DNA from 3 places in the Streptomyces sp. NPDC056160 genome. Region 3 is predicted to be linked to each of the others. Evidence: riboswitches for the same ligand, from Rfam matches in the RefSeq annotation. Region 3 holds a riboswitch; each other region holds the start of a gene.
The links. Region 3 has a riboswitch for thiamine pyrophosphate ahead of thiC (phosphomethylpyrimidine synthase ThiC). Riboswitches for the same ligand answer to the same signal wherever they lie in the genome.

Region 1 (7,014 bases), on a different contig from region 3:
GGGTCCGGAGCGGTGGACGCGCGGACCGGCCAGGTGGGCGCGCGGGCCGTCCAAGTGGCCGCTGGGGCCGGCCAACTGGGCGCCCGGACCGGCCAGGTGGGCGTCCGGGCCGGGCCGGCGCGTGCGGGGGCCGGTCCGGTGGACGCGCGGACCGGACCGGCGGGCGCCCGCACCACCGGCCCCGGCCCCGTCACGCATTCCTGCGCCGCCGGGCCTGCCAGAGGGCCGCCCCGGCGAGGACGACGACCAGGGCGCCGCCCGCGATGAGGCCGACGGACGGGCCGCCGTCGCCGTTCCTGGCGGCCGTGCCGGCAGTGCCGGCCGTGTCCGGGGGCGGTTCGCTGCCCGGGGCCTTCGCGCCGCCGTCCGCCGCGACCTGCTCGCCGCAGCCCTGGCGCGGGTATCCGGAGATCGCGCACAGCAACGCGTTGGTGTCGTACCGCAGGGGCTTGGCGACGGCCGCGAGGGCCTCGGCCGTGGTGGCGTCGGAGGGCACGCGGGCGCAGGCCGTGCGCGGGGCGGGCGGGGTCTCGCCGGAGGGCGCGTCGGCCTGGGCGCCGAAGTCGAGGACCAGCGCGACGCGCTTGCTGCCGCCCCGCGCCGGGGTGCCGGAGCAGATGGCCGCGAAGTCCGCCGTCCCGCGAGGCTTGGCCGCGTCCTTCGAGTCCTGGCTCACCGCGAAGCGGAAACCCTGCACGTCACCGTCGGCGGGCCGGGCCGTGGACGGCCCCTGCGTGGCGTACGTCCAGCTGCCGCCGTCGCGGTCCCAGAAGGACCAGTAGCGGTACCCGGCCGCCTGGGCCGGGCTGACGGCCGCCGACAGCAGGACGACGGCGGCCAGGAGCAGCGCGGACAGCAGGGACGTGCCCGGCAGGGCGCTCAGGCGGCGGCGTATCACGGCTGCTGCCTCTTGGCACGGCTGCCGCGCATGCCCAGCCAGGCGACGGCACCGAGGACGACGACCAGGCAGACCCCGCCGACGATCCACCAGGCGGTGTGCGAGGAGTTGTCGCTCCGCTCCGTCGCGTCGCCGCTCGTGCTGCCCGTCGCGGCCTGCTGCGGCGCCGGGCCGGTCGCGTTCAGTGCCTTGACCAGGTCGAGGCCGCCGAAGGCGCGCGGGTCGGTGCCGGTGGCGTGGGCGGCGAAGATCAGCTGGGCGTACGCGGCCGGGCCGCTCTGGGCCGCCCAGGTCCCGGCGTTCTTCTCCAGCCACTCCAGCGGCTTGTGCGCCTGCCCGGCACCGCCCTGCGCGGCGAGCGCGACGACCGCGTCTGCGGTGTTGCCGTAGTCGGGCTGGGCGGTGGCGCCGGGGAGCGCGGAGGTGAGGTGGCCGTCCTTGGCGACGGCGTGCGCGAGGTAGGCGGCGCCGCCCGCGGCGGCCCGCGCGGGGGTGGCGGCACCGGTGTCGGTGCAGCGGGCCGCGTCGCCCGTCTTCCCCTGCGGTGTGGCGGCCAGTCCCTGACCGAGCGCGCCGACCACACCGGCGGCGGTCGCGTCCGCGTTGGCCGCGAGCTTGCCGTGCTTGTCCGGCTGGTAGGCGAACGCACCCGCGCCGTCACCCGTGCACGGCAGGGCCAGCTTCAGCAGGGCGTCGTAGGGGGACTTGCCGTCCTTGACGACGGAGGCGGGCTTCTCGCCCACGGCGGCGAGGGCGCCGACGACGACCGAGGTCGAGTTGGCGTCGCTGGGCCCGCCGGGCGTGTAGCCCCAGCCGCCGTCCTTGTTCTGCACGGACTTCAGCCAGGAGACGGCCTTGCCGGTCACGGCGTCGTGGCCGCCGAGCACGGCGAGCGCCTGGACGGCTGCGGCGGTGCTGTTGGAGTCGACGGCGGTCTTGGCGTCGCACGCCTTGGACGGGTCGGCGCGGAAGGGCGCGAACGCGCCGCTCGCGCACTGCTGCCCGGCCAGCCAGTCCACGGCCCGCGCGGCGGGCCGCACTCCCACGGTGTGCTGCGCGAGCAGCGCGAGGGACTGGCGCCAGACACCGTCGTACTTCGGGTCGGTGCTGCCGTACAGCCCCGGCGGGAGCGCGGGGGAGGCGGAGGGGGACGGGGCGGAGTCGGCGACGGCGGCCTGCGCCGGGACACCGATCACGGCGACGGCGGCGACGGCGGCCAGGGCCGCTGCGCTGCGGCGTATGTTCATGATCGGCGGAAGCCTCTCCCTGCGGGGAGCCGGACAGCACGGGACACCCCGGCGGCTCGGCTCCGTATCCCTCGACGGTGCCGTACGGCGGCGGGCTGCCGGCGTACGCGAGCCGCTCACGCGCGCGCCCGGGGCATTCCGGCTCGCCGCCACGTGGGCGGTCTACGGTTGCGGGTCAGCGCCGGATTCGCACCGGCTTCCCCCCGGACAGGCGTGAAACGACCGGGCCACTCTACCGGCCGGGCCGGGAGCGGCTGCGGGGCGGCTGCACGGGCCCGCGGCTACAGCTCGGGCGTGGGTCCGCCGAACGGCAGGCGCAGGGTCCGGGAGACCAGCAGCCAGTCACCCTCGCCGGTCCGGCGGAAGACGTCGGCGTAGTCACCGACCTGGACGGGCGGGTCGGGCGGCACCATGCCGTGGGCGGCGGCGTGGCCGTCGACGCGGTAGGTGGTGAAGTACGAGGTGGCCGTCGCCGTGTCCGCGGAGGCCACCGTGACGAGGACGTTGGACATCACGCGGCGCGAGAGCCGGCCCGCCGGGCGGGAGCCGAAGTACCTCCGCAGGGCGTCGCGCCCCTCCACCCGCCTGCCGTCCCCGGGCGGCGGCCACTGCCACACCCCGTCCGGGACGAACAGCTCGGCCACGGAGGCAGGATCGCCCAGGTCCAGGCGGTGGACGAAGTCGACGATCAGCCGTTCGCAGGCGTGTTCGGCGCGGAGGCGCTCAAGAGGGTCCATGTCCATGGGCCCTGCATAGCAGCCGCCGCATGGGCGCGGGCGCGCGAAAAACCTACGAGACGGGTTCCCTTCGCCGGTATGGTCCGGATCAGGTGATGGGGGTCGCCTTCCGGTTCTGCTGCGAACCTTCCGGCCTCTCAGCCCTACCGTCGACGTCGGCCCCAGCGGATGCCGTAGCGTCTCGCGGAAGTCGGCTACTCCGGTCGGACTCCCTCACTCGCCTCGTAGGCCCTTCCAGAATAGAACGCGCACAGCCTGACGCAATACCTGAAGCCGGAAAAATCCGACTGATCGCGCATACATCGGCATACCGGCTATTCGCGCTCGCCCCCGGTCAGGTCGATCAGCCGGCACACCGTCTCGATGTCGACCTGGACCTGCGCGATGGACGCGCGGCCCGAGAGCCAGGTGATCAGGGCCGAGAGCCAGGTGTGCTCGACGACCCGGACGACGGCGAGCTGCTCGGGGCTCGGGTCGTCCTGGCCCATCGCGTCCAGGATGATCGCCGTGGTCTGCCGGGAGACCTGGTCGACCTCGGGGCTCACGCTGCGGTCCGCGAAAGTCAGGGCGCGCACCATCGCGTCCGCCAGCTCCGGCTCGCGCTGGAGCGCGAAGAAGGCGCGCATCAGCGTCTCCGCCACCCGCTCGGCCGCGCTGTCACCGGCCGGTGGCCGCTTGCGCAGCGTGCCGTGCAGCCGCTCCAGCTGGTCCCGCATCGTGGCGACCAGCAGGTGCACCTTGGACGGGAAGTACCGGTACAGCGTGCCGAGCGCCACCTGCGAGGACTCCGCCACCTCCCGCATCTGCACCGCGTCGAAGCCGCCCCGGCAGGCCAGCTGCGCGCTCGCGCGCAGGATGCGGCGGCGGCGCGCCTCCTGCCGCTCGGTGAGCGGCGGCGCGTCCGACCGGGAGGTACTGGCTTGCGCAGGCATGGGTCGCGCTCCGTGGCAGTCGGTGGGGGCGGGGGATCGGACGGCGTGGCAGGGCTCCGGCCGTGGAGCGCCCGGCCGCGGCCGGAACAGGGAAGCGCCCGGCCAAGGCCGCAGGGAAGAGCCCGGCCGAGGCCATGGCCCGAGCCGTGGCGCGAATCACCCGCTCCCCGGCTCACAGCGCGGCTACCTGCCGGTAGATTCGAACCCTCCTGAACGATCAAGACGATCAAGTCTGAAACTTGTTCTAGATTAGCGTCCCGGCGTAATCTCGCGGGACGGTGCAGTCAGAAGGGGGCCCTAAGTGACCGCTGAGGCCAGTTGGGCCGGGTCCCCGGCGGACCCCGCCCAGGACGGCGGCCGAGCGCTCAGGATCGCGCTCCTCACCTACAAGGGGAACCCGTTCTGCGGCGGCCAGGGCGTCTACGTACGCCACCTCTCGCGCGAACTGGCCCGCCTCGGCCACCGCGTCGAGGTCATCGGCGCCCAGCCGTACCCCGTCCTCGACGAGGACGACGGCCACGCCGGCACGCTGCGCCTGACCGAACTGCCCAGCCTCGACCTCTACCGGCAGCCCGACCCCTTCCGCACCCCGAAGCGCGGCGAGTACCGCGACTGGATCGACGCGCTGGAGGTCGCCACCATGTGGACCGGCGGCTTCCCCGAGCCGCTGACCTTCTCGCTGCGCGCCCGCCGCCACCTGCGCGCCCGCCGCGGCGAGTTCGACGTCGTCCACGACAACCAGACCCTCGGCTACGGCCTCCTCGGCGACGTCGGCGCCCCCCTGGTCACCACCGTCCACCACCCCATCACCGTGGACCGACAGCTGGAGCTGGACGCCGCGACGACCCGCCAGCGGCAGTGGTCGGTGCGGCGCTGGTACGCCTTCACCCGGATGCAGAAGCGGGTCGCGCGCCGCCTGCCGTCCCTGCTCACCGTCTCCGGCACGTCCCGGCAGGAGATCGTCGACCACCTCGGCGTACGGCCCGACCGCATCCACGTCGTCCACATCGGCGCCGACACCGACCTGTTCTCACCCGACCCGTCCGTGCCGCAGGTGCCGGGCCGGATCGTGACCACCTCCAGCGCGGACGTACCGCTCAAGGGTCTCGTCTTCCTCGTGGAGGCACTGGCGAAGGTCCGCGCGGAACACCCCGGCGCGCACCTGGTCGTCGTCGGCAAGCAGCCCGCGGAGGGGCCGGTCGCCCGGGCCGTCGAGCGCTACGGCCTGAAGGACGCCGTCCAGTTCGTCAAGGGCATCTCGGACGCCGAACTGGTCGACCTGGTCCGCTCGGCCGAGGTCGCCTGCGTGCCGTCGCTCTACGAGGGCTTCTCGCTGCCGGCCGCCGAGGCGATGGCCACCGGGACACCGCTGGTCGCCACGACCGGCGGCGCCATCCCCGAGGTCGCCGGGCGGGACGGGGAGACCTGCCTGGCGGTGCCGCCGGGCGACGCGGGCGAGCTGGCCGCCGCCCTGACCCGGCTGCTGGGGGACCCCGCGCTGCGGGACCGGCTCGGCCGGGCCGGGCGCGAGCGCGTGCTGCGCCACTTCACCTGGGCCCGGGCCGCCGAGGGCACCGTGGCCCGCTACCGCGAGGCCATCGAGGGCGCCGCCCGCCCCACGCCCAGGTCCCCGTACCCCTCCGCGCCCGCCGCCGCCCACGACGCACCAGCGGCGGCGGCACCGCACGCACCAGCAGAAGACGCATACGAAAGCAGGGCCACGTGCTGACCGTCGACTTCTCCCGGTTCCCGCTCGCCCCGGGCGACCGCGTCCTGGACCTCGGCTGCGGCGCGGGCCGGCACGCGTTCGAGTGCTACCGGCGCGGCGCGCAGGTGGTGGCCCTGGACCAGAACGGCGAGGAGATCCGCGAGGTCGCCAAGTGGTTCGCGGCGATGAAGGAGGCCGGTGAGGCACCCGCCGGCGCCACCGCCACCGCCATGGAGGGCGACGCCCTCGCGCTGCCCTTCCCCGACGAGTCCTTCGACGTGGTCATCATCTCCGAGGTGATGGAGCACATCCCCGACGACAAGGGCGTCCTCGCCGAGATGGTCCGCGTCCTCAGGCCGGGCGGCCGGATCGCGATCACCGTGCCGCGCTACGGGCCCGAGAAGGTCTGCTGGTCCCTGTCCGACGCCTACCACGAGGTCGAGGGCGGCCACATCCGCATCTACAAGGCGGACGAACTGCTCGCCAGGATCCGCGAGGCGGGCCTGAAGCCGTACGGCACGCACCACGCGCACGCGCTGCACTCGCCGTACTGGTGGCTGAAGTGCGCCTTCGGCGTCGACAACGACCAGGCGCTCCCGGTCAAGGCGTACCACAAGCTGCTGGTCTGGGACATCATGAAGAAACCGCTGGCCACCCGGGTCGCCGAGCAGGCGCTGAACCCGCTGATCGGCAAGAGCTTCGTGGCGTACGCGACCAAGCCGCACCTGCCCCGGGCGGACGCCAAGTGACCACGCCCCGGACAGAACACCTGGTCCTGCCCGGGGTCCTCACCGCCGAGCAGGCCGCCGCGACCGTGGACGGCATCCTCGCCGCCCAGCGGGAGGACGGCGCCGTCCCGTGGTTCCGCGGCCACCACCTCGACCCGTGGGACCACACCGAGGCGGCGATGGCGCTGGACGCGGCGGGCGAGCACGAGGCCGCCGCACGCGCCTACGAGTGGCTGGCCCGGCACCAGTTGGGCGACGGCTCCTGGTACGCCGCCTACACCGACGGTGCCCACGACGACGTCACCGACCGCGGCCGGGAGACCAACTTCGTCGCCTACGTGGCCGTCGGTGTCTGGCACCACTACCTGTCCACCGGCGACGACACCTTCCTCGACCGCATGTGGCCCGTCGTCTACGCCGCCGTCGAGTTCGTGCTGCGCCTGCAGCAGCCCGGCGGACAGATCGGCTGGAAGCGCGAGGACGACGGGACGGGGACCACGGACGCGCTGCTGACCGGCTCCTCCTCCGTCCACCACGCGCTGTGCTGCGCCCTCGCCATCGCCGAGCAGCGCGAGGAGCCGCAGCCCGACTGGGAGCTGGCGGCCGGCGCGCTGCGGCACGCGATCCGCAGGCACCCGGAGCGGTTCCTGGACAAGGACCGCTACTCGATGGACTGGTACTACCCGGTGCTGGGCGGCGCCGTGACCGGCGTGGAGGCCAAGGCGCGCATCGAGGCGGACTGGGACCGCTTCGTCGTGCCCGGC
Region 2 (7,014 bases), on a different contig from region 3:
CGTGCCGCGCGGTGCCCGGGTCGGGGTTCGTGCTGATCACCGAGCCCGCGGTGACGTCCTCGCTGAACGCGCGGCTCACCATGCCCGGCTCCAGCCCGGCCTTCTTCAGCAGGCCCTGGGCCGCGCCCAGCGGGCGGCCCTTGAGATCCGGCACCTTCACGGTCTCCGGGCCGTCGGAGACGGTGAGGGTCACCCCGTCGTGGCTGCGGATCCGGGCGCCCGCGGCGGGGTCCGTGCTGATGACCGTGCCGCGCCTCACGGTGTCGCTGTAGGCGTGCTCGACGGCCTTGACATCGAGCCCGGCCTTCCCGAGCCGCGCCCGGGCCTGCGTCTCGGTCTTCGCCAGCAGCGGCGGCACCTTCGTGAACTGGCCGGAGTTGATGTACCACACGCCACCGCCGACACCGAGGACCAGCAGGACGGCGGCGACCACGGTCAGCACCAGCCGCCGGGGCCGCCGCCCCGGGCGCCGGGCCGCGAGAGCCGCGGGCGTCTCCAGGCGGCTGGTGCGGTGGAGCGCGGCCCCGGTCGCGGCGGCTTCGGCGTCCTCGTCGACGGGCAGCGGGCGCGGCACCGTCAGCGCGCGCGGGATCACGCTCGTACGGTCCTGGGCGTTGTCGTGCCCGGCGCTGCGGGCCTGCGGCGGCAGGGCGTCCAGCTGCTGCGCGGTGAGCGCCGCGCGGGCCTCGCGGACCCGGGCGAGCAGCGCCACGGCGTCGTGCGGGCGGACGTCCGGGGTGCGCGCGGTGGCCGCCGCGACCAGCTCGTCCAGCGCGAACGGCAGTCCGGGGACGGTGGCGGAGGGGGCCGGCACGTCCTCGTGCAGGTGCTGGTACAACACCTGGGCGGGGCTGTCGCCCTGGTGGGGCTTGCCACCGGTGAGCATCTCGTACAGCACGACACCGCACGCGTACACGTCGACCCGGGGATCGGCGGTGCCCTGCTTGATCTGCTCGGGGGCGAGGTAGGAGACGGTCCCGAGGACGGCGCCGGTGGTGCTGGTGACCGAGTCCACGGCCCGGACCAGTCCGAAGTCGGCGACCTTGACCCGGCCGTCGTCCCCTATCAGGACGTTCTCCGGCTTCATGTCCCGGTGCACGAACCCGGCGCGGTGCGCCGCACCGAGCGCCGCGAGCACCGGCTCCAGGATGTCCAGCGCGGCCCGCGGCTGGAGCGCCCCGCGCTCGCGCAGCACGTCACGCAGCGTGCAGCCGGCGATGTACTCCATGGCCAGGTAGACGTACGACCCGTCGGTGCCCTGGTCGAAGACCTGCACCACGTTCGGGTGGTCCAGGCGGGCCACCGACTTGGCCTCCCGTATGAACCGCTCCACGAACGAACCGTCGGCCGCGAGCGCGGGGTGCATCACCTTGAGCGCGAGAACGCGGTCCAGGCGGGTGTCCAGGCCCCGGTAGACCGTGGCCATCCCGCCGACGGCGATCCGCGCGTCGACGCGATACCGGCCGTCGAGCACCTGCCCGACGAGAGGGTCCTGAAGGGTCGTATCCACGCAGGGGAGTCTACGAGCCGCCACGGACACCCGAGCCGCCGAGCGGGCCCCCACCCCGGGACTGCAGCCGAGCTGTGACGCTTCCCACGCGCGCGGGCGCCGAGCGGAGAGCTCACACGGGGCGCACGGGCCCGGCCCGGGTCACGGGCGGGGCCCGGGCGGGGATCACGGGCGGCCCGGCCGGGGGCCTACGGGTGGCCCACCAGGGGCCGCGGGAGCCCCACCGGGCCCCCCAGTGGCCTCGGCCTGGCTTCGTGCGTGGGCTCGGCCCCCGGTTCGGCGGGCGTGCTCGCTCCGAGACCTCGCGCTCCCTCGGCCGGGCTCCGGACCCGGGACCGCTCCCGTTCCGAGGTGTGCTCGCTCCGGAACCTCGCGCTCCCTCGGCTGGGCAGGGCGCGGGCTCGGTCGGGGTACGGACGCGCCCCGGCCGCGCTCCGGACAGGGGCGCGTCCGTCTTCACGCGTGGGCTCGGCCCGGTTGCGCGGGCGGGCTCGCTCCGGTCGCCCACGTGCCCTCGGCCGGGCTTCGGACACGGGGTCGGGCCGGGTACGCACGTGGGCCCGGCCGGATTTCGGACGCCGGCCCCGCCCCGCTTCAGAAGGCCGGGCGTTCCGGGTCCAGGTCGGCCAGGCCGTCCGCCGGGGAGGACGCCTGGGCGAAGTGCCGCCGGGGGATGCGGCCCGCCAGCCGGGCCAGGCGGCCGGCCGTCACCGCGTGCCGCATCGCCTCGGCCATGAGCGCCGGTTCCTGCGCCCGCGTCACCGCCGAGGCGAGCATCACGCCCGCGCAGCCCAGCTCCATGGCCAGCGCCGCGTCCGAGGCCGTGCCGGCGCCCGCGTCCAGGATCACCGGCACGCGCGCGTGCTCCACGATCAGCTGGAAGTTGTGCGGGTTGCGGATCCCGAGCCCGGACCCGATCGGCGAGCCCAGCGGCATGATCGCGGCGCAGCCGACGTCCTCCAGCTTCCGGGCGAGTACGGGGTCGTCGTTGGTGTACGGCAGCACCGTGAAGCCGTCGTCGACCAGCGTCTCCGCCGCGTCCAGCAGTTCGATGGGGTCGGGCAGCAGCGTGCGCTCGTCGGCGATGACCTCCAGTTTGACCAGGTCGGTGCCGAGCGCCTCCCGGGCGAGGCGGGCGGTGAGGACCGCCTCGCCGGCCGTGAAGCAGCCCGCGGTGTTGGGCAGCACCCGGATGCCGAGCTCTTCCAGCACGGACAGCACGGAGCCGTGCACGGAAGGGTCCACCCGGCGCATCGCGACCGTGGTCAGCTCCGTGCCGGAGGCCACCAGCGACCGTTCGAGGACGTCCAGGCTGGGCGCCCCGCCGGTGCCCATGATCAGCCGGGACGTGAAGGACGTACCACCGAGGACGAAGGGGTCGTCGGCCATGGGTCAGCCTCCTTGGACGGCGGTGAGGATCTCGACGCGGTCGCCCTCGGTCAGGGCGGTGGCGGGCCACCGGTCGCGCGGGACGACGGTCTCGTTGAGGGCGGCGGCCACCCCGGAGGGCGCCGCGGTCAGGGCCCGCACGACGGTGTCCAGGGCTGTGCCGGGCGCGAACTCGCGCGGCTCGCCGTTGACGGAGATGCGGACGGGGAGGGTCATGCGGACTGCTCCGTGAGGGCGGCGGCGCGAAAGCGCCGCGGGGTGAAGGGGCGGGCCTCGTCCGGCAGCTCGCCGGTCGTCAGCACGTGGGCCATGACGTCACCGGTGACCGGCGTGAGCAGCACGCCGTTGCGGTAGTGGCCGGTCGCCACGAGCAGCCCGTCCAGACCGGTCGGGCCGAGCAGCGGCGCGTTGTCGGGGGAGCCGGGGCGCAGCCCGGCCCGGGTCTCGGTCAGCGGCAGCTCGGTGATGCCGGGCACCAGCTCGTGCGCGTCGCGCAGCAGCTCGTAGACGCCGCCCGCCGTCACCGTGGTGTCCCAGCCCAGCTCCTCGCTGGTGGCCCCGACGACCAGCTCGCCGCTGAGCCGCGGCACCAGGTAGAGGTGGCCGCCGCGCACCACGGCCCGCACCGTGCGGCTCAGGAACGGCGCGTACCGCTTCGGCACGGTCAGCCGCAGCACCTGCCCCTTCACCGGCCGCACCGGCGGCAGCAGCTCGTCCGGGACCCCCGCGAGGCGTCCGCTGAGGCTGCCGGCGGCCAGCACCACCTGCTCGGCGCCGAGCGCGGTGCCTTCGCGCAGCACGCAGCCCGTGGCCCGCTCCCGCTCGACGGTGAGCCGCTCGGCCCACGTGCGGTGGAAGAGGACGCCGGTGCGCTCGCAGGCGGCCACCAGGGCGGCAGCCAGCCGCCGCGGGTCGATCTGGTGGTCGCCGTCCACCCGGAGCCCGCCGCGCACGCCCGGCGCCAGCATCGGCTCCAGGCGCCGGCACTCACGGCCCGACAGCCATTCCGACTCCAGGCCGGAGCGCTGTTGCAGGGCGTGCAGCTCCCGCAGGTGGGCGCGGTCGTCGGCGTCCAGCGCCACGGCGAGCGTCCCGCACCTGCGGTATCCGAGGTCGAGGCCGGTCAGCTCGGTCAGCTCGGCCGCGAAGTCCGGGTAGCGGCGGGCCGAGGCCAGGTTCAGCCCGAGCAGCGTCTCCTCGCCGTAGTGCAGTTCCGTGACGGCGGCCAGCATCCCGGCCGCCACCTGCGCGGCACCGCCGCCCGGCTCGGGATCCACCACGGCCGTGGCCAGCCCGCTGCGGGCCGCGCGCCAGGCGGTCACGAGCCCGATGATCCCGCCCCCGACGACGAGGACGTCTGACGTACGTGGCAACGACATGGGCGTCCAGCCCCTCCCTTCGCCGGCATGACCCGGATCAGGTTCGTACGGTCGGAGGCCGCCAGCCTCCCTCTCAGCCCGGTGCGTCCGGGCTCCCGCGAGTGCTTGTACGGTGGCCACCCTAGCCCCTGGAGCAGCGCTTTTGTAAGGGAGCCTCCTGTATGCCGCCCTCGCTGGACGGTCTCGTCCTCGCCCCCGTCGCCGACCAGGCCCCCGGCCAGGTGGGGACCCGCACCCGCTTCACCTACCACGAGCGGGGCGGTGAGATCTGGGCCGAGTACGCGGGCGGTGACGTCGTCCGCGGTCATCTGGTGGGCACCCGGGCGGGCGACCGGCTCGACTTCCGGTACGTCCAGCTCAAGCACGACGGCACCACATCCTCGGGGCACTGCGTCTCGACGGTGGTCGAACTCCCCGACGGACGGGTGCGGCTGGAGGAGACGTGGGAGTGGGAGTCGCAGGCCGGGAGCGGCACGAGCGTGGTGGAACAGGTGGGCGGGTGACGTCCGCGGGCATGGCGTCGGCGGCCGCGGCGTTCACGGGCGTGGCCCCGGGGGACGGGGCGGCGGCGGGCGTTGTGGAGCACGTCACTCCGCACGCCCCCTGACTGACAAAACGTCAGGTGACTATGGTGATCAGGTGAGCGAGCAGACGCAGGAACAGGGCACCGCCCAGCCGCGGCGCGTGGTCGTCGTCGGCGCGGGCATGGCCGGCGTGCAGACCGCGGTCGCCCTGCGCGAGCAGGGCTTCACCGGCACCGTCGTCCTGATCGGCGCCGAACCCCACCAGCCCTACGACCGGCCACCGCTGTCCAAGGCCGTCCTGCTCGGCAAGGCCGAGGGGTCCGCCTTCGACGTCGACTTCGAGGCGCTCGGCCTGGAGCTGCGGCTCGGCTGCGAGGCCCTGGCCGTCCGTCCCGAAGCCCATGTGCTCGACACCTCCGAGGGACCCGTCCCGTACGACGTGCTGGTCCTCGCCACGGGCGCGGAGCCGATGCGGCTGCCCGGCGCCGAGGACGTCCCGGGCGTGCACCTGCTGCGCACCCTGGACGACGCCGAACGGCTGCGGCCGGTCCTCGCCGAGCAGCACGACGTCGTCGTGGTCGGCGCGGGCTGGATCGGCGCCGAGTTCGCCACGGCCGCGCGCGAGGCGGGCTGCGCCGTGACGGTCGTGGAGGCCGCCGACCGGCCGCTGGCGGGCGTCCTGCCCGCCGAAGTGGCTGCCCCGATGACCGCCTGGTACGCCGACAGCGGTACCGAGCTGCGCACCCACGCGCGCGTGGCGCGCGTCGAGCCCGGCGCGGTCGTGCTCGACGACGGGGCACGCCTGCCCGCGGGCGCTGTCGTCGTCGGCATCGGCGCCCGCCCCGCGACCGCCTGGCTGGCGGGCTCCGGCATCGAGCTGGGCGAGCGCGGAGAAGTGCTCGCCGACGACCACCTGCGCGCCGGTGCGGCGGACGTGTACGCGGTCGGCGACTGCGCCTCCTTCCCGTCGGGCCGGTACGGCGAGCGCCTGCTGGTCCACCACTGGGACAACGCGCTCCAGGGACCGCGTACGGTCGCCGCCAACGTGATCGGCCTGACCCCGGCCGTCTACGACCCGGTGCCGTACTTCTGGTCCGAGCAGTTCGGCCGCTTCGTGCAGTACGCCGGACACCACACCTCGGCCGACACCACCGTCTGGCGCGGCGACCCCTCCGGCCCCGCCTGGACGGTCTGCTGGCTGCGCGGCAGCCGCCTGGTCGCCCTGTTGGCGGTAGGCCGGCCGCGGGATCTCGCGCAGGGCAGACGGCTCATCGAGGCGGGCACGGCGATGGATCCCGCGCTGCTGGCCGACCCGTCACGGCCGCTGAAGGCGGCCGCCGCCTAGCGAACCGCACCGAACGGCCTCCGCCCAGGTGGGCGGGGTCGGCTTCCGAGTGTCAGTGGCAGATGGCACGCTTGGTTCCGTGACCGAGATTGACGCGAAGACCGATGCGCTCGTCCCCGCCTGGCTGACCCTGCCCGACATCGCCGAGAAGCTCGGCGTCGAGGTGACGCGTGTGCGGCAGCTGGTCAAGGAGGGCCAGCTCATCGCCGTACGCCGTGGTGAGAACCGCGCGCTGCACGTCCCCGCCGCCTTCATCGACGAGGACAAGGTCGTCAAGGGCCTGTCCGGGACCCTGACGCTCCTGCGGGACGACGGCTTCACGGTCGAAGAGATGATCGAGTGGCTCTTCACCCCCGACCCGACCCTGCCCGGCACCCCGGCCCAGGCCCTGAGCGAGAATCGCGGCACGGAGGTGAAGCGCCGCGCCCAGGCGCTCGCCGTCTGACCCCGGGCGCACTGACAGGGCGGCCCGCTGTCCGGGCCGCCCGCCGCCCGGACCGAACCATCCGTCCGGCGTACGGGCCGCGGTCGTTCCCGGCCGAGGCAGGCAGAGGCAGGCAGAGACCGGCCCGAGACCGCCCCCGGACCTCCGAAGGCCGTGGCCCGTACGCCATCGACACACCGCAACCGATCCCAGGGGGGACCCCGTATGTCCGACACCGCCGCAGCCGCCGCCCGCGCCCGCCTGGCCGACGCGCGCCTGTACCTGTGCACGGACGCCCGCCGGGACCGGGGCGACCTGCCCGAGTTCCTCGACGCGGTCCTCGCGGGCGGCGTCGACATCGTGCAACTGCGCGACAAGGGCATGGAGGCCGGGGAGGAGCTGGCGCACCTGGAGGTGTTCGCCGACGCCTGTGCCCGCCACGG
Region 3 (7,014 bases):
CGAGGTGGAGCGGACGGCGCCACTGCGCGATTTCCGCGTGCCCGCGTACATGAACGAGACCGCTCCGTACGCTCCCAGCGCGCCCCCCGCCGATACCGCGCCACCCCTGGAAGAGGGCCCTCCCGCGGCCGAGGAGGGCTACCCGGACGCGTACACGCCCACCCAACGCGACCTGCCCGTCCTCCAGCGCGGGGACGCGGTCCAGGTGGCGGTGGACCCCGCCCCCGCACCGACCGCGCAGCCTCCCACCGGGCCCGGTCCGCTGTACGTCGTCGGCGACGTGCACGGCTACGTCGACCAACTGCTCGCCGCTCTCCAGGAGCAGGGCCTCATCGACGCCGCGGGCCAGTGGTGCGCGGGCACCGCACGGCTGTGGTTCCTCGGCGACTTCACCGACCGCGGCCCGGACGGCATCGGCGTCATCGACCTGGTGATGCGGCTGTCCGCCGAGGCGGCGGCGGCCGGCGGCTACTGCAAGGCCCTCATGGGCAACCACGAACTCCTCCTGCTCGGCGCCAAGCGGTTCGGCGACACCCCCGTCAACTCCGGTGCGGGCACCGCCACCTTCCAGGCCGCCTGGCTGCTCAACGGCGGCCAGAAGTCCGACATGGACCGCCTCCAGGACCACCACCTGCAGTGGATGGCCCGCCTCGACGCGGTCGAGGAGGTCGACGGCTATCTGCTCGTGCACTCCGACACCACCTCCTACCTCGACTACGGCGACTCGATCGAAGCGGTCAACGACACCGTCCGCGAGACCCTCACCCGCAACGACGCGGACGAGTGCTGGGACCTGTTCCGCAAGTTCACCAAGCGCTTCTCCTTCCGCGACGAGGGCGGAGCCGACGCCGTACGGTCCCTGCTCGGTACGTACGGCGGCACCCGCATCGTCCACGGCCACAGCCCCATTCCCTATCTGCTGGGCGAGGTCGGTTCCGAGGACGGCGACGAGCCCACAGGCCCGCTCGTGGAAGGACCGCACGTCTACGCCGACGGACTCGCCATCGCCATGGACGGCGGCGTGACCATGGCCGGAAAGCTGCTGGTCCAGCAACTGCCCCTGGACATCTGAGCGTTCGACGAGCAGGCCTGTGACAGCGGGCCGGACCACGGCTCGGCGCGCAATTTGTGGAAACCCCCTGTCACCGCGCGCCGTCACGGCTCTACCATCGGTTTATCCGTAGCAGGCTCCCCTCCGTTTCTGCCCGACGGCTCGCTGTCATGCGAGCCCCAAGCCCTACGGAGCATCGGGGGATGCACATGAACAGCGTTCCGCAGCACCTGCTGATCGAGGACCGCCAGGAATACGAGCGGCTCCTCGATGAGGCGCTGCGCTCCGCCCCGCACCACCTTGAACCGGGCGCCGCCGGACAGCGGCTCAACACCGAACAACTGCGCACCATGGCACTCGACGCCACGGCCCTGATCACCGCCGCCGCGGCCACCGAGTACCACCACTACGTGAAGGTCCGCGAGGACCTGCGCCGCCCCGCGCCGGCCGTCCCCGCGTCCGTCCGCGAGAGCGGCACCGCGGAGTCCGCAGGAACCGCGGCAGGACTCGCGGCCACCGTCGGCGAGGCCGTCGAGACCAGCGGTGCGGGCGCCGCCGCCGTCGTCGCGGTCCTCGCCCCTGTCCTCGCCGGCGTCGCCGCCGCTCTCTTCCTCCTCGTCGGCTACATACTGAAGATGCTCGACCCCGCACCGGCCTTCGCCCAGAGCCTGGTCACCGTCGGCTGGGTGTTCGGCGCCGTGACCGCTGCCGCCATCCTGGCGGCCGGGGCGGGCCTGCTGCTCACCGCGCTGCGCAACCGCCCGTCACCGGGCACCGCGCCGTACGGGGAACTCGACGGGGAGCTCGCCCAGGCCCGCGCCGCCTGGCAGGAGGCCCTGCTCGAACGGGGCATCCTGCCGTTCCTGCGCGAGGCCCTCGCGGCCTCCGGGTCCGTCACGCCGTACCGGACGGACCCGTCGGCACCGGGCGGCCGCATGCCGCACCTCGGCTACGGCCGTCCCGGCTTCAGCAGCCCGGGCGACGGTGTCCCGGGCCCGCGTCCCAGCTACTCCAGCCCCGACTTCACCAGCCCGGACTTCGGAGGACCGGAACACCAGCCGGAGTGACCACGGCGGCGAACTCACTCAGCGAGCGGCAGGTACACCCGGTTGCCCGCGGCGGCGAACTCCTTCGACTTCTGGGCCATGCCCTCCTCGATCTCGGTCCGGCTGGTGCCGTGCTCCCGGCGGATGTCCTGAGAGATCTTCATCGAACAGAACTTCGGCCCGCACATCGAGCAGAAGTGCGCCGTCTTGGCGGGCTCCGCCGGGAGGGTCTCGTCGTGGAACTCCCGTGCCGTGTCCGGGTCGAGGGCCAGGTTGAACTGGTCCTCCCACCGGAACTCGAAACGGGCGTCGGAGAGCGCGTCGTCCCACTCCTGGGCGCCCGGGTGTCCCTTGGCGAGGTCGGCCGCGTGCGCGGCGATCTTGTAGGTGATGACCCCGGTCTTCACGTCGTCGCGGTTGGGCAGGCCCAGATGCTCCTTGGGCGTGACGTAACAGAGCATCGCCGTGCCCCACCAGGCGATCATGGCGGCACCGATACCGGAGGTGATGTGGTCGTACGCCGGAGCGACGTCCGTCGTCAGCGGTCCGAGCGTATAGAACGGAGCTTCATCACAGATCTCCTGCTGAAGGTCGATGTTCTCCTTGATCTTGTGCATCGGGACGTGGCCCGGGCCCTCGATCATCGTCTGTACGTGGAAACGCTTGGCGACCGTGTTGAGTTCCCCGAGCGTGCGCAACTCAGCGAACTGCGCCTCGTCGTTGGCGTCCGCGATCGATCCCGGCCTGAGGCCGTCACCGAGGGAGTACGTGACGTCGTAGGCGGCGAGGATCTCGCAGAGTTCCTCGAAGTTCTCGTAGAGGAACGACTCCTTGTGGTGCGCGAGGCACCAGGCGGCCATGATCGAGCCGCCGCGCGAGACGATGCCGGTCTTGCGGTTGGCGGTCAGCGGCACGTACGCGAGGCGTACGCCGGCGTGGACGGTCATGTAGTCCACGCCCTGTTCGGCCTGCTCGACGACCGTGTCCTTGTAGACCTCCCAGGTCAGTTCCTCGGCCCTGCCGTCGACCTTTTCCAGGGCCTGGTAGAGCGGCACCGTCCCGATGGGCACGGGGGAGTTGCGCAGTACCCATTCACGCGTCGTGTGGATGTTGCGGCCGGTGGAGAGGTCCATGACGGTGTCGGCACCCCAGCGGGTCGCCCACGTCATCTTCTCGACCTCCTCCTCGATCGAGGAAGTCACCGCGGAGTTGCCGATGTTGGCGTTGACCTTCACCAGGAACCGCTTGCCGATGATCATCGGTTCGATCTCAGGGTGGTTCACGTTGGCCGGGAGCACCGCGCGGCCTGCCGCGATCTCCTCGCGGACGACCTCGGGCGAAACGTTCTCCCGGACGGCCACGAACTCCATCTCCGGTGTGATCTCCCCCCGGCGGGCGTAAGCCAGTTGCGTCACGGCCTGCCCGTCGCGGCCCCGCCGCGGCTGGCGCGGCCGGCCCGGGAACACCGCGTCGAGGTTGCGCAGGCCCCCGCGCGGTGCGGTGTGCTTGATCCCGTCGTCCTCGGGACGGACCGGCCGACCCGCGTACTCCTCGGTATCGCCGCGGGCGATGATCCAGTTCTCCCGCAGCGGCGACAGGCCACGGCGGACATCGGTGTCGACGAGCGGATCGGTGTACGGGCCCGAAGTGTCGTAGAGCGTGACCGACTGCCCGTTGGTGAGGTGCACCTGGCGGACCGGCACCCGCAGATCGGGGCGTGAGCCCTCGACATACGCCTTGTGCCAGCCGATGGACACCCCGGCCTCGTCGCGGGAAGCGGGCTGCTCCCCGTCGCTGGAGAACTGCGCGGAGGCAGGCGTGCGTGCGTCCTTGTTGGTCATGAGACCTACTCCCTACGCCGGCATTACCCGGTAACAGGTTCGGCGGTCGACGCAGCGGCTTCCGTCCGGCGGCGGTTCCCGGGGAACGTCTCTCGTTCCACGTGAAACATCGCGAAGACGAAGGTCAGCGCCCTCTCAGCCCGGTGCTCCGAGCTCCCGCGTGTGCAAAGGTGCCTCCACGCTAGCGTCATATGGGGCGCGGTGAACAGTGGGCCCCTGCCCTTCTTGCGATGATCTGGCGGTGACCACGACACAGCAGTTCCCCCAGCCGCCGCCGGAACCGCGCCCCGACGCCGGGGCCGGGCAGGGACATGCGTCCGGGCAGGGCAGTCCCCACGGCCAGGGGCACGGGCCCGGTCCAGAGCAGGGGCACAGTCACGGGCACGGGCACAGCCACGGCCCCGCCGCCCCGGTCTCCCAGCACCTCCGCAAGGTCATCGCCGCGATCCTGATTCCCTTCGCAGCCGCGGTCGTGGTCGGCCTCGTCGCGCTCTGGCCGGGCGGCGCCCCCGCGCACGAGCGCACCGGCGTGGGATTCGACCGGCAGACGCAGCAGGCCACGGTCACCGTGGTGGTGTCGGTGAGCTGCAAGGCGGTGAACGCCTCCGGTGACACACCCACCGGGGACACCTCCACCGCCGAGGGCGCCTCTGCCCAGGCACAGGCGTCCGGGACCTGCAAGAAGGCCACGGTCCGAGTCGACACCGGCAAGGACGAGGGGCGCACCTTCACCGAGATCGTGCAGCCGGACCAGTCGCGGCAGTTGCACCAGGGCGAGAAGGTCGTGGTCGCCTACGAGCCCGCGGCGCCGCGGGAACTGCAGTACTCGGTCACGGACGTGAGCCGGGGTTTGCCCATGACGCTGCTGGCCGGGATCTTCGCACTCGCCGTCGTGGTCGTCGGGCGGCTGCGGGGCGTCATGGCGCTGGTAGCGCTGGCCATCAGCTTCCTGGTGCTGGACCTGTTCATCCTGCCCGCGATCCTGCAAGGGTCGAACCCGCTGGTCGTGGCCGTGGTCGGGTCGAGCGCGATCATGCTGATCGCGCTGTACATGTGCCACGGCCTGTCCGCCCGGACCTCGGTGGCGGTGCTCGGCACGCTGATCTCCCTGGTGCTGATCGGCGTCCTGGGTTCGCTGTTCATCGGCTGGGCCGCGCTCACGGGCAACACCGACGACGACACCGGCCTGATCCACGGTCTTTATCCGGCGATCGACATGAGCGGCCTGCTCCTCGCCGGCGTGATCATCGGCTCGCTCGGCGTCCTCGACGACGTGACGGTGACCCAGACGTCGGCGATCTGGGAGCTGCACGAGGCCAACCCGTCCATGGGCTGGCGCGGGCTGTACCGCGCCGGCATCCGCATCGGGCGCGACCACATCGCGTCCGTCGTCAACACTCTGGTCCTCGCGTACGCGGGCGCGGCGCTGCCGCTGCTGCTCCTCTTCTCCATCGCGCAGAGCAGCGTGGGGACCGTCGCCACCAGTGAACTCGTCGCCGAGGAGATCGTGCGCACCCTCGTGGGCTCGATCGGCCTGGTCGCCTCGGTGCCGGTCACCACGGCCCTGGCGGCCCTCGTCGTCTCGGCCGACCGCCCGGAGGCGGTGCGGAACCGGGCGGCGGCCGGGCTCCCCGCTCCCGCGCGCGGTGGCCGGGGCAGACGGCGCAAGCAATGAGGCCTCACCGGGGACGGTGAAGGGGCTGAGGGCTGGCCCGGCCTGCTCCTCGGGCCGGGCCTCAGGCCTCGGGCCGCCCCTCAGGCCTCGGATCGGGCCGGCTTCGTGTCTCGGGCCGGGCGGTGAAGCGTTACTCCACAGCACACGCCCGCTTGCAGAAACGCTTCAGCCCGCGCTCTGCTCTTCCGCCAGGATCCGGTCCAGGGCCTCGTCGAGATGCGCGTCGAAGTCGGCCAGAGCACCTTCCTGGCCCAGCGGCACCAGTTTGTCCGTGCGGTCGAGGAACGCCACCAGGGAAGCCGTGGAGGAGCGGAAGAGCGCCCGGTCGACGCCGACCTGAAGCCGGATCAGGACCTCCGCAAGCGAGTCGGACTCGGCGGGCGCGATACGCACGTCGCCGTCCCCGCACGGTCTGCCGACCCCGTCCACCAGCAGTTCCCGCCCGAACGCCCAGGTGACGGGGGCGTCTCCGGGCAGATGGAAGGTCAGCCGTACGGCATAGGGATCACAGGTCTCGTACCGCAACTCCACCGGAATGCGGAAGGAGAGCTCCTCGGACACGAGAAAGCTCATCATGACCTCTGCCTGTACGGACTCGCGCATCACTACCCCGTCATCTGCCGTCGACTGGCCGGGAATGATCCCCATAACACTGGTGGCATCTTGCTGAACGTATATGGCAGATCACAAGGAGTGAGTTTTCAGATACTGATAGCCAGCGCGAGAGACCCGACACGCCGCCCCACCTCGCACTGCAACTGGCGCGCCGCGGGCAGCAACCGGTCGGCCTGATGAGCAGGGAGCGAGAGCGCCATCGTCGCGGCCATGGTGCCCACGGTGATCGGAACGGCCGCGCAGACCGTCCCCAGCGCGTACTCCTGACGTTCCGTCACCGGCTGCATTCGCGGCATCCGCTCCAGACGTCGCAGCATCGTGTGGTCGTCACGGGCCGTGTACGGAGTGATGGACCGCACCGGGTAGCGGGCCAGATGGTCGCGGCGGGCGCTCTCGTCCAGCTGCGAGAGCAGGCACTGGCCGATCGCGTGCGCGTGTCCGGTCTCCCGGAAGTCGGCCCACTCCTGGACAGCCGGATTGCCCGGGGTGTCGGAGACACACACGACCTCGATCTCGCCGTCCCGGTACATCGCGTAGTACACCGGCACACCGATCAGATCGCGCCATTGTGCGAGCGAGTCGACGACCGTGCTGCGACGTTTCTGCGCCGCTCCGCTGCTGCTCAGGCGTTCGGCCGCCTCACCGAGGAAGAACAGGCCCCGATCGCGGTGGAGGTAGCCCTCGTGGACCAGCGTCCGCAGCAGGTGGTAGGCGGTGGGGAGGGCGATGCCGGTCTCGCGGGCGAGCTGCTTGGCGGGGGCGCCGTGCTCGTGCCCCGCGACGGTC

Region 1: it holds a riboswitch for thiamine pyrophosphate, as region 3 does, so the genes downstream of both, ACFC02_RS06890 (nuclear transport factor 2 family protein) here and thiC (phosphomethylpyrimidine synthase ThiC) in region 3, are expected to answer to the same signal.
Region 2: it holds a riboswitch for thiamine pyrophosphate, as region 3 does, so the genes downstream of both, thiO (glycine oxidase ThiO) here and thiC (phosphomethylpyrimidine synthase ThiC) in region 3, are expected to answer to the same signal.

What each region holds. Positions count from the first base shown of each region.
Region 1 covers NZ_JBHJUW010000012.1:61,337-68,350, reverse strand. The annotation lists gene ACFC02_RS06905 (energy-coupling factor transporter transmembrane protein EcfT) at 1-198, opposite strand, end outside; gene ACFC02_RS06900 (SCO2322 family protein) at 191-898, opposite strand; gene ACFC02_RS06895 (prenyltransferase/squalene oxidase repeat-containing protein) at 895-2,145, opposite strand; cobalamin riboswitch at 2,277-2,348, opposite strand; gene ACFC02_RS06890 (nuclear transport factor 2 family protein) at 2,427-2,882, opposite strand; TPP riboswitch at 2,931-3,107, opposite strand; gene ACFC02_RS06885 (TetR family transcriptional regulator) at 3,197-3,814, opposite strand; gene ACFC02_RS06880 (glycosyltransferase family 4 protein) at 4,116-5,543, shown strand; gene ACFC02_RS06875 (class I SAM-dependent methyltransferase) at 5,537-6,271, shown strand; gene ACFC02_RS06870 (prenyltransferase/squalene oxidase repeat-containing protein) at 6,268-7,014, shown strand, end outside.
Region 2 covers NZ_JBHJUW010000038.1:50,370-57,383, forward strand. The annotation lists gene pknB (Stk1 family PASTA domain-containing Ser/Thr kinase) at 1-1,510, opposite strand, end outside; gene ACFC02_RS16660 (thiazole synthase) at 2,105-2,899, opposite strand; gene thiS (sulfur carrier protein ThiS) at 2,903-3,115, opposite strand; gene thiO (glycine oxidase ThiO) at 3,112-4,278, opposite strand; TPP riboswitch at 4,276-4,387, opposite strand; gene ACFC02_RS16675 (hypothetical protein) at 4,440-4,781, shown strand; gene ACFC02_RS16680 (NAD(P)/FAD-dependent oxidoreductase) at 4,918-6,147, shown strand; gene ACFC02_RS16685 (Rv2175c family DNA-binding protein) at 6,227-6,592, shown strand; gene thiE (thiamine phosphate synthase) at 6,797-7,014, shown strand, end outside.
Region 3 covers NZ_JBHJUW010000001.1:15,371-22,384, reverse strand. The annotation lists gene ACFC02_RS00125 (metallophosphoesterase) at 1-1,072, shown strand, start outside; gene ACFC02_RS00120 (hypothetical protein) at 1,255-2,118, shown strand; gene thiC (phosphomethylpyrimidine synthase ThiC) at 2,133-3,938, opposite strand; TPP riboswitch at 3,931-4,108, opposite strand; gene ACFC02_RS00110 (YibE/F family protein) at 4,180-5,613, shown strand; gene ACFC02_RS00105 (SsgA family sporulation/cell division regulator) at 5,779-6,216, opposite strand; gene ACFC02_RS00100 (IclR family transcriptional regulator) at 6,315-7,014, opposite strand, start outside.